DNA from 2 places in the Vibrio sp. T3Y01 genome. Region 2 is predicted to be linked to the other one. Evidence: predicted binding sites of a transcription regulator. Region 2 holds the regulator's gene; the other holds the start of a gene.

Region 1 (5,829 bases), on a different contig from region 2:
CGCGAAATCACCTGTCATGGCCGCTTTCGCTGCGAATGCGACGCCATCACCCAGCATACGACCGAATGGACCAATGAAAGCGTGCGCTAGAATCACAGACAAAATGATCGATACAAATGGCACAACCACAAGGTACAAGTAAGCAGGCACGATGCGCTTAAGGTTGGTTTCAATGAATGCCAGAGCCACACCCGCTAGCATCGCAGGTATCACCTGAGCCTGATAACCGACTTTCTCGATCACGAACAAGCCAAAGTCCCACACCTCAGGTACCGATTTACCTATCATGTAAGCGTTCATCAGCTGCGGCGACACTAAGGTCACACCGAGCGTGATACCCAAAATAGGGGTTCCGCCGAGCTTCTTAACCGTCGCCCAACACACACCAACCGGTAGGAAGAAGAAAATCGCTTCGCCAATCAGCCACAAGAAAGAGTGAACGGTTGCCCAGAATTGGCTGATTTCAACTAAGGTTTTGCCGTCGAACATGCGAATGTCGCCAATCACATTACGGAAACCAAGAATCAAACCACCAGTAATAATAGCAGGCAGCAGTGGTACAAAAATTTCGGCTAAATGGGAGATACCACGTTCAAGGAAGTTCATGTTCTGACGAGCGGCTAGCTTCGCTTCATCTTTTGATGAGGCCTCTTTACCCGTTTGCTCAATCAGAAGTGCGTACACTTCATCAACTTCGGTGCCAATAACTACTTGGAATTGACCTGCGTTGGTAAAGCAGCCTTTAACTAGCTTGAGCTTTTCTAGTTCTGCTTTATTTGCTTGTTCTGTCTCATTCAATACAAAACGCAGACGAGTCAGACAATGGCTGACACTCGCAATATTTTCTTTGCCGCCGACTAACTCGATAAGACGCGTAATGTCTTGCTTCGCTATCTTACTCATACTACCCCACCCCGGTTTCATTCAATGAATCATCTAAACCATTCAGTCACAATCACTCAGGCTTAGATTTATGGGAACATTCCCAAAACTGGTTATTATAATGCCTAGCTGAATGATAAATTAAAATGGGAACAGTCCCATTAATTGAAAGAGATCACACTCTAATTTTAATCTAAGCGGTTCAATTTCGCTTAATTGAGTGGATTATTGAATTGGTGATTGAGTGTGATGAGAGATCTCTGTATTACCTAAAAGCTGAGATATCAATAAATTAGCTGCCAACTTGCCTGCAGATTGATAGCCAGGATCAATACTAAATACGCGAGGAAACAAGAAAGAGAGAAGATCGTTACCACCAACGCCAGTCACCACCACATCTTCGCGTTGTCGCTCTTGCAGGCGCTTGATTACACCAAGAGCTAATGTGTCACTGGCGCAGACAATCGCTTGGGTTGTAGGAGTCAGTACCTCATCCACTAACTGATAAGCGCTTTCATGATGAAGTTGACCTGTACGATAATTCGCAATCACCCCACTGTTCTCGCACCAATCTAGATAAGCCTTGAGACGAAGTTCACCGGTTGATTTATCGCTAGGATCGACACCAATAAATCCAACATCGGAGATCCCCTGATCCGACAGATGCGCTAACGCACTGTTGATCACCTGTTGGTTGTCATAGTTAATAGACGTTACGTTTTCAGTATCCAACGCAATCACCACAGCTTTGTGCCCCCAAGCTTCGATAGCAGGGATGTCACAATCCGTAAAGCCAAACACAATGATGCCATCCACATTGCGACGCTTTAGAACCTGAAGGTGTTCATTGGCTTTGTCTCTGTCGAGTTGGCTTTCCATGATCACTACATCGTAATCTGCTAGATACAACTCAGCTAGCATAGTACTTACCGCTTTGTTTTCAGAGGGAGAGTCCAAACGAGAGATGATCACGCCGATGACTTTTTGGCTGCCACCACGCATTGATTGCGCAGACTTTGAAGGCGTGTACCCAGATTCTTGAATTACTCTTTCCACCCTTTCACGGGTTTCAGGTTTGACTTTAGGATCATTGGTCAGAACGCGAGATACGGTTGACTTACCAACACCGGACAGCTTAGCAATATCGAGAATAGTGAGTTTTTTGCTCATAAAAAGTCTAACGTTAAAGGGAGGAAAATAAGCAGTGAGGGCATAATCCCTCACTTAACTGTTTGTAAATCTTAGTCGTTAACTATGACTTACTTTCGGCAGTTTCGATAGACCACACGGCCAAGTTCTAGACGTGCGTTGTCACCTTTAGTACGTAAAGTGACGCTGTTGATAAGCTCCGCAGTACCATCATCTAAGATGTATTTGGTGCCAGAACCTGCTGCCACTTGAGTCAGACGGTATTCATTTTCAGGTAAACGTAATACCGCTTTCTCATTATCAAGGTAAGCCACTTCAAATGAAACGCCAGACTCACATTGATAAGTCACGAATTGATTGTCCGATGCAGCACTATCCGGCGCTGCTGATTTAGAGCACCCCACTAATGCTACCGTACATAGAGATGCTACCAACATAGCTTTCATACTTCGTTCCTCATCTTTATACCGGTAAAGGTCGTGACATGTCTTAGCCTTTCAGGAAAGCAGGCACGTCCGCAATGCTATCAAGGACAACGCTTGCCAAAGCTTCACCCTTTTCAGTGATTGGTTTACCGGTTCTTACCAATACCTTAGTGCCAACACCTGCCGCTTCTGCAGCCATCATGTCTTCAGCTTTATCGCCGATCATTACGGAGTTAGCCATATCAATCTTTAGAAAGTCACGTGCGGAAATGAACATGCCAGGCTTTGGCTTACGGCAATCACAATCTTGCTTGTAGTCACCAATACCGTGTTCAGCATGGTGAGGGCAGTAATAAATGCCATCCAGCTCAACGCCATTATCGACAAAGTTCCAATCCATCCACTGCGTTAAAGAGAGAAAACGGTCTTCACTAAACATGCCGCGAGCAATACCAGACTGGTTAGTCACAAGCACCAATAAATAACCCATATCTTTAAACGCTTTCGCCGCTTCAAACACACCATCGATGTATTCAAAGTCATGCTCATCATGTACATAGCCGTGATCAACATTAATCACACCATCACGATCTAAAAAAACAGCAGGTTTAGACAAAATTTTGTTCTCTATCAACTCTCTATTAATCATTAATTATTACACGCTTTATTTGCTTCATCACTATCTATTTAGTTTTGCGTTCGTTAACGATTTGTTTCCATCTTAGCAATACAATCGACGTTTAGCCGTCTAGACGTAAAAATATCTATTGACTTAGATCACGGAACACCATAGCATCATCTGTAAATCGAGCGAGCTATCGACATATTATTCTGTTCTACCTGCACGGGTTTCTCTATGATTAAAGTGAATCAAGTCAATAAGGTTTTTTATCAAGGCACTAAAGAAATCAATGCCTTAATTGATATCAACCTCCACATTCCTCAAGGTCAAATCTTTGGAGTCATAGGCTCTTCAGGTGCAGGCAAAAGTACCCTAATCCGCTGTGTAAATATGTTGGAAGCCCCGACTTCGGGTGAAGTGATTGTTGATGGTATCGACCTAACAAAACTCAGCAAATCAGAGCTTAGCGAAGCGCGCCGTAACATCGGCATGATTTTCCAGCACTTCAACCTGCTGTCTTCTCGTACTGTATTTAACAATGTAGCACTTCCTCTAGAGCTAGCCGGTAAAGATAAAGCGGTTATCGAAGCGAAAGTCAGTGAGCTACTTGAACTGGTTGGCCTTGCAGACAAGCGTGATACTTACCCTGCAAACCTAAGTGGTGGTCAAAAGCAACGTGTCGCGATTGCTCGTGCACTGGCATCAGACCCGAAAGTACTGCTGTGTGATGAAGCGACCAGCGCTCTGGATCCTGCAACCACTCAATCGATCCTTGAACTGTTGCGTGAAATCAACCGTAAGCTACACATTACTATCCTGCTTATTACGCATGAAATGGATGTGGTTAAGAGCATCTGTCACGAAGTAGCGATCATCGGTGGTGGTGAATTGGTAGAGAAAGGCACGGTTGGCGACATCTTTGCGCATCCTAAGACTGAGTTAGCGCATCAATTTATTCGTTCAACCTTAGATCTAACGATCCCTGAAGATTACCAAGCACGCTTGCAAGAAACTCGAGTCGATGGCAGTTACCCTCTGGTACGCCTTGAGTTCACAGGTGCAACCGTTGATGCTCCACTAATGACGCAAATCGCTCGTAAATTTACTATCGATGTCAGCATTCTAAGCTCTGACCTTGATTACGCCGGTGGTGTGAAGTTCGGCATGATGGTGGCTGAACTGTTCGGCAACGAATCAGATGATAATGCTGCTATCCAATTCCTACGCGATAACAATGTAAAAGTAGAGGTGCTTGGTTATGTCCTTTAGTTTCAACGAGATTGCTGACTGGATCAGCCTTAACGGTAACCTTCTATTAGAAGCAACGGGCGAAACACTTTACATGGTAGCTGTCGCTGGCATCGTTGGCTTTGCTGTCGGTATTCCCCTAGGCGTGATTCTACACACCACCAAAAAAGGCGGCTTGCTAGAAAACACCAAGCTTAACCAAATTCTTGGCGCGGTAGTCAACGTGGGCCGTTCAGTGCCTTTCTTAGTATTGATGGTAGCGATTATCCCACTGACCAAGATGCTGATTGGCACCTTTATCGGTACAACAGCGGCGATTGTTCCACTAACCATTGGTGCAATCCCATTTGTTGCTCGTCTTATCGAAAGTGCACTGCTTGAAGTACCAACGGGCCTAGTTGAAGCAGCGCAATCAATGGGCGCGACACCAACACAAATCATTAGCAAAGTTCTGCTTCCTGAAGCACTACCGACTATTATCAACTCAGTAACCATCACACTCGTTACCCTAGTGAGCTACTCAGCAATGGCAGGCACGGTTGGTGGCGGTGGCCTAGGTGATGTGGCGATTCGTTACGGATTCCACCGTTACGATGTGACCATCATGGCTGTAACAGTAGTGATGTTGATTGTGCTTGTACAAATTATTCAATCAATCGGTGATTCATTAGTTCGCCGCGTTGACCACAGATAAAGACTCAGCGTTAAAACGCACGCTAACTAAGACAAGAGTCGTCTGAACCAAATTAAATAGATTTATTAAAAGGAGATTATTATGAAATTTAGCCTTAAAGGTTTACTAACTATCGCAGCGGCAGCTTCAGCGCTAGTTCTAGCAGGTTGTGGTGATAAAGAAGTTGATACGTCTAAAGTAAAAGTAGGCGTAATGGCAGGTGCTGAAGCTCAGGTTGCAGAAGTTGCAGCTAAAGTAGCGAAAGAGAAGTACGGCCTAGACGTTGAACTGGTTACTTTTACTGATTACGTAACACCAAACGCAGCACTAGATGACGGTTCTATCGACATCAACGCATTCCAACATGCACCATACCTAGATCAGCAAGTAGCTGACCGTGGTTACAAACTGACAATCGCTGGTAACACGTTTGTTTACCCAATTGCGGGTTACTCGAAAGAAGTGAAATCGGTAGACGAAATCCAAGATGGCGCGCGCATCGCTGTACCAAACGATCCGACAAACCTAGGTCGTTCTCTACTGCTTCTTGAGCAACAAGGTCTACTTGAGCTTCGTGAAGGTGCAGGTCTTCTTGCAACAGTTCGTGACATCGTTAAGAACCCGAAAAACCTAACGATTGTTGAGCTAGACGCAGCACAACTGCCACGTTCTCTTGATGACGTAGCGCTTTCTATCATCAACACAACTTACGCGAGCTCTATCAACCTGACTCCACAAAAAGATGGCGTATTCGTTGAAGACAAAGATTCTCCATACGTGAACCTAATTGTATCTCGTGAAGAGAACCTAAACGCTGAAAACGTACAAAA
Region 2 (5,829 bases):
CTTCATTGAGCTTAGGTTTGTCTTGGTCGTTTTCGAGCTCGGCAGGCCAAGGTTGGCGCTTCGGCTTTTTCTCAACCGATTCAATCCAGCCTTTTTCTTCTAGTGTTTTGAGTACGGCGCTAGCCACTTCTTCATCAATGAACTCTTGATGAGGTACGGGACCGTGCTCAAGCATGTGCATCACTTTGGCTTGCTTAACGGCGCGACCAAATCCTTGCATCAGTTGGTCGCGGCCTGATGGCGTTAGCTGCCATTCGACGAGTGTTGCGAAGTCTGCTGCTTTGCCTTTGCGTAAAGCACTCGGTAGCGCATTAGCAAAGGTTTCGCCAAGAGGGTATTGATAGAACTGACTGCACCAGGTTAATAGTGAGTAGACAGATTCAGGCCAAACAGGTTGGTTATCCAATAGCGCTTTTATTGGCTTGAGCTTATCTAACTCGAATTCTGATTCGTTAACTAGAGCCGTGACAATCCCAGTTAAGGTTTGTCGTCCAAAAGGCACAGAGACTCGACCACCAATAATCGGGAATAGGTGGTTTGGAATCTTGTAATCGAACTGCTTGTCGAGTGGAACAGGCAGCGCCACACGGGCAATCATTGGACGCATAAAGGGACGGCTTTATCTAAATTGACGAGAGCGAACAGTCTAAAGGATAAGGCGGTTAAATTCGAGAAGCAGTTTGAATGTGATGTGACAGAGAAGCGGGTGAGGTTGGGGCCAAGCCAAGAATCACAGTCAGCAAAGGAAATAATGCCGATATTGGCGAAAAATGTATCAAATCAGTTGATCCTACTTCACAGATTCATTACTATACTGCGCCTTAAAGGTATGGCTTCGTCGCGCTTTAGTGATGAGCGGTGTCTTTATTTCTTTTTTAAACTACGTGTGGTGTGCGGCTTAGAATCGTATAGCGACACGGCCTACTTGAGGTTATCCCATGAAAGCTGGAATCCACCCAGAATACAAAGCAGTTACTGCTACTTGTTCTTGCGGCAACACTTTTGAGTTCAACTCAACGCTAGCAAAAGAATCAATCCACCTAGACGTATGTGACAAATGTCACCCGTTCTACACTGGTAAGCAACGTATCGTAGATACAGGCGGCCGTGTTGATCGCTTCAACAAGCGTTTCGGTGCTCTTTCTAGCAAGAAGTAATTCTCGCTATTTAGACATAAAAAGGACACTTCGGTGTCCTTTTTTGTTGCCTGAAATCCGATAAAACACAGACTTTCACCTCAAGCTTTCACTCTCTTCAACAATAAGCCGCTTAACTGAATATTATCGGGTCATTCTTGGCTTATCGCTCACCACTGTAAATCCGCACGAAAGTTCAACAAGCGATAGTAATTTCAACTGCTCACTGGTCTTATTAGTAGTGAAATCTCGTTTTTTAATGAGACAGAGGCTTTTACCACCTAGGAACTTTGAAGTACATCCATTAACATGAACAAGATCCCCCAAATAATAATATCCTAGGAACCTACACCTATGTCTGAAGACAGCCGCCAAGATCAATCCTCTCAAGAATTATCACCTCAAGAACAATTCCGTCAGCAAGCTCTTGATTATCATGAGTTCCCAATTCCAGGCAAAATTGCCATTGAGCTGACGAAGCCTGCAAACTCTGCAGAAGACCTAGCACTTGCTTACAGCCCAGGCGTGGCTGAGCCAGTTCGTGAGATCGCACAGAACGTTGATAACGTTTATAAGTACACAGGTAAAGGCAACATGGTTGCAGTTATCTCTAACGGTACTGCGATTCTTGGCCTAGGTAATCTTGGTCCAATTGCTTCTAAACCAGTAATGGAAGGTAAAGCGCTACTGTTTAAGCGTTTCGCTGGTTTAGATTCTATCGATATTGAAGTAAAACACCGCACAATCGATGAGTTTGTCGATACAGTTGCGAACATCGCAGATACATTCGGCGGTATCAACCTAGAAGACATCAAAGCACCAGACTGTTTTGAGATTGAACGTCGCCTGATTGAGCGTTGTGATGTACCAGTATTCCACGATGACCAACACGGTACTGCGATCGTAACAGCAGCAGGTATGCTGAACGCGATCGAGCTTCAAGGTAAGAAGCTAGAAGAGTGTAAGATCGTTTGTTTAGGTGCTGGTGCAGCAGCGGTTGCGTGTATGGAGCTACTGATTAAGTGTGGCGCTCAGCGTGAGAAGATCTACATGCTTGACCGTAAAGGTGTGATCCACACTCGTCGTGATGATCTGAACGAATACAAAGAGCTATTCGCAAACAACACAGATAAGCGTACGCTTGAAGATGTTATCGAAGGTGCTGACCTATTCTTGGGCGTATCGGGTCCTAACCTGCTTCCAGCTGAAGCACTAACATTAATGGCTGATAAGCCAGTTGTGTTTGCATGTTCAAACCCAGATCCAGAGATCAAGCCAGAGCTTGCTCACGAAGTTCGTTCTGACCTTATTATGGGTACAGGCCGCAGTGATTACCCTAACCAAGTAAACAACGTACTTTGTTTCCCATTCATTTTCCGTGGTGCACTTGATGTGCGTGCAAGCGAAATCAATGACGAAATGAAGCTAGCAGCGGTTAAAGCGATTCGTGAACTAGCGAAAGAAGAAGTGCCAGCGGAAGTATTAAAAGCAGCGGGTGAGACGTCACTTGAGTTCGGCAAGGGTTACATCATTCCTAAGCCAATGGACCCACGTCTACTTCCTCGCGTAGCGAAAGCAGTAGCAGAAGCGGCCGTTGAATCTGGCGTTGCGCGTATCGAGATGCCTGCTAACTATATGGCATAGCAGCATATGGCGTAGTCGCTTGTTATAGCGGTTGCTCCATAGAGCACAAATAATAAAAAACCGACTCATCTGGAGTCGGTTTTTTTTATGTCTCTTATTCACAGAATACTGATAAGACGAATCAGTAATGTGAACATTCAGCTAAAGCGAATCAATATTGAAGGCAGTGACTGAGTTATTGTTATTCTTCGTCAAACGCTTCGAACTCGATGCCCATCTCTGTCATCAGTTTTTTCACTTCAGCAGGAATATCATCTGGGCGGTCTTTACGAAGGTCTTCATCTGTTGGCAGTGGTTGGCCTGTGTACGCATGTAGAAAAGCTTCACACAGTAGCTCACTGTTTGTTGCATGGCGCAGGTTGTTGATCTGGCGGCGAGTACGCTCGTCAGTAAGCACTTTTAGCACTTTTAAAGGGATAGAAACTGTAATCTTCTTTACTTGTTCGCTTTTCTTTCCATGCTCAGCATATGGGCTTATGTATTCACCATTCCAGTCGGCCATTGCGTACCTTCATCACTTTAGTTGTTAGATTAAATTAATAGTGGTGATTTTAGCGGGATTTACCGCCATAAGCAAAGACATATAGACGTCTAGAAGTGTTGACGTCTCACGTTTATGAAAGTAAAGTGAATAACATATATCTAACACAGCCGCAAAATGCCGACAAGCAGCTGTGACTCTCAGACGCAAAACTTGTAAGGAAGCACCTATGAGCAGCCGGAAGCCAGCAACAATCGCAGTACGTACTGGTATCGAGTCAGACACGCAACACCATGCCGTTGTCCCACCTATTTATCTTTCGACTAACTATGGTTTTCCCGCTTTTGGTGAAGTGCCAAAGTACGATTACACCCGTTCAGGTAACCCAAACCGCGGTTTATTAGAAACGGCACTGTTTGAGCTTGAATCGGGCAAAGGTGCAGTGGTTACTAACTGCGGTACTTCTGCACTTAACTTATGGGTTTCCGCTTTCTTAGGCAGTGATGATCTGATTGTCGCACCACACGACTGCTATGGTGGTACTTACCGTCTGTTTAACACTCGCTCACTAAAAGGTGACTTCAAAGTTCTGTTTGTTGATCAATCGGATCAAGCGGCACTGGATGCGGCGATCGCGCTTAAGCCAAAGTTGATCTTAATTGAAACACCATCGAATCCTTTAGTTCGTGTAGTTGATATTGCAGAAACTTGCCGTAAAGCGAAAGAGGTTGGTGCTCTGGTTGCTGTCGACAATACATTTTTGACACCAGTGTTCCAAAAGCCTTTAGAGCTGGGTGCGGATTTTGTTATCCACTCAACTACTAAATATATCAACGGACATTCAGATGTGATTGGTGGTGTGGTGATCACTAAAACAGAAGAGCACGCTGAAGAGCTAGCATGGTGGGGTAACTGTATTGGTGCGACCGGCACACCATTTGATAGCTACATGACACTACGTGGCATTCGTACGTTAGGTGCTCGTATGCGAGTTCACGAAGAGAGTTCACGTGAAATTCTAGCGTCTCTGCAGCAGCAAGATCTCGTTGGTACTATTTACCACCCAAGCCTTCCTGAACACCCAGGTCATGATATCGCGAAGAAGCAGCAGTCTGGCTTTGGTTCAATGCTGAGTTTTGAGTTTGCGGGCTCATTCGAGGCGCTTAAGTACTTTGTCGATAAGTTAGAGCTGTTCTCTTTGGCGGAGTCGCTGGGCGGTGTTGAAAGCTTGATTTGTCACCCTGCGTCGATGACGCACCGTGCGATGGGTGAAGAAGCACTGGCAGAAGCGGGTGTTTCTCAACAGTTGCTGCGTCTTTCTGTTGGCCTTGAAGATGCTGAAGACTTGATTGATGACCTCAAGCAAGCGTTTGAAAAAACACAAGGCTTTATCGCTGAAGGGGAGGGGTAACAATGGCAACCTTTCGCCAGCTACATAAATTTGGTGGTAGCAGTTTAGCAGACCCTGAGTGTTACTTACGCGTGGTCAACATTCTTAGAGACTATTCATCAGCAACAGACTTAGTGGTTGTTTCGGCAGCAGGCAAAACCACTAACCGTTTGATTGAGTTTGTAGAAGCGCTTGATAAAGATGGGCGTATTGCTCATGAGTGCCTACAAACCCTTCGCCAGTTCCAGCTTGAACTGATTGAAGCACTGCTTGAAGGTGAGCCTGCAGAGCAACTTACGGCGACTATCCAACAAGAATTTACCGCTTTGGGCGAGCTAACGGCTCCTCTAAGCGAAGCACAAAAAGCGCAAGTCCTAGGTCACGGTGAAGTTTGGTCTTCACGTCTGTTGGCTGCTTTGTTGTGCCAACATGATTTACAAGCTGTCGCACAAGATGCTCGTGCTTTCTTACGTGCAGAAGTGGGCGCTCAGCCTGAAGTGGATCGTGCTCGTTCTTATCCTCTGATTAAAGAAGCGTTAGCGCAACATGCCCATTGTCGTGTGGTGATTACCGGCTTTATGGCGCAAAACACTGAAGGTGAAACCGTATTACTTGGTCGCAATGGTTCAGACTATTCAGCAACCGTGATTGGCGCTTTAGCTGAAGTGGATCGCGTAACGATTTGGAGTGATGTAGCAGGTGTATACAGTGCTGACCCTCGCTTGGTGTCGGATGCGTGTTTACTGCCTCTACTTCGTCTTGATGAAGCAAGTGAACTCGCTCGTCTTGCCGCACCTGTGCTTCATAGCCGCACACTACAGCCAGTCGCGCAAAGTGCGATGGATCTGAGCTTGCGTTGCAGCTATCAGCCAGAATCTGGTTCGACTCAGATTGAGCGTGTTCTGGCATCGGGTCGCGGTGCAAAAATTATTACCTCTCTGGATGAAGTGCTGATTGTGCAACTGACGTTTGGTCACGGGCACGATTTCGACCGTCTAGAAAGTGAGGTGCTTGAAGGGCTTAAGCGTGCTCAACTAGAGCCGCTGGCTTATGAGCTAGAACCAGATCAACACTGCTTGCGTCTCGCGTATACAGAAGAGATCGCTGGCGGCGCTCTAGAGTACCTGCAAGATCACGCGATTGAAGCTGAGATTAAGCTGAAAGAGGGCTTCTCTCTT

The links. Region 2 encodes MetJ, which represses methionine synthesis genes. Its sites were predicted from a motif close to TTAGACNTNTANANGTCTAA; they were not measured.
Region 1: a site for MetJ is predicted at 3,197-3,216, ahead of metN (methionine ABC transporter ATP-binding protein MetN). Genes of this name have one in related genera too.

What each region holds. Positions count from the first base shown of each region.
Region 1 is NZ_VTXJ01000019.1:79,633-85,461, forward strand. Features, by position in the region: gene treB (PTS trehalose transporter subunit IIBC) at 1-903, opposite strand, end outside; gene treR (trehalose operon repressor TreR) at 1,108-2,052, opposite strand; gene F0232_RS18625 (MliC family protein) at 2,142-2,477, opposite strand; gene gmhB (D-glycero-beta-D-manno-heptose 1,7-bisphosphate 7-phosphatase) at 2,521-3,072, opposite strand; gene metN (methionine ABC transporter ATP-binding protein MetN) at 3,313-4,347, shown strand; gene F0232_RS18640 (methionine ABC transporter permease) at 4,337-5,020, shown strand; gene F0232_RS18645 (MetQ/NlpA family lipoprotein) at 5,102-5,829, shown strand, end outside.
Region 2 is NZ_VTXJ01000021.1:14,173-20,001, reverse strand. Features, by position in the region: gene priA (primosomal protein N') at 1-607, opposite strand, end outside; gene rpmE (50S ribosomal protein L31) at 939-1,157, shown strand; gene F0232_RS19205 (malic enzyme-like NAD(P)-binding protein) at 1,491-2,780, shown strand; gene metJ (met regulon transcriptional regulator MetJ) at 2,962-3,282, opposite strand; gene F0232_RS19195 (O-succinylhomoserine (thiol)-lyase) at 3,491-4,672, shown strand; gene F0232_RS19190 (bifunctional aspartate kinase/homoserine dehydrogenase II) at 4,675-5,829, shown strand, end outside.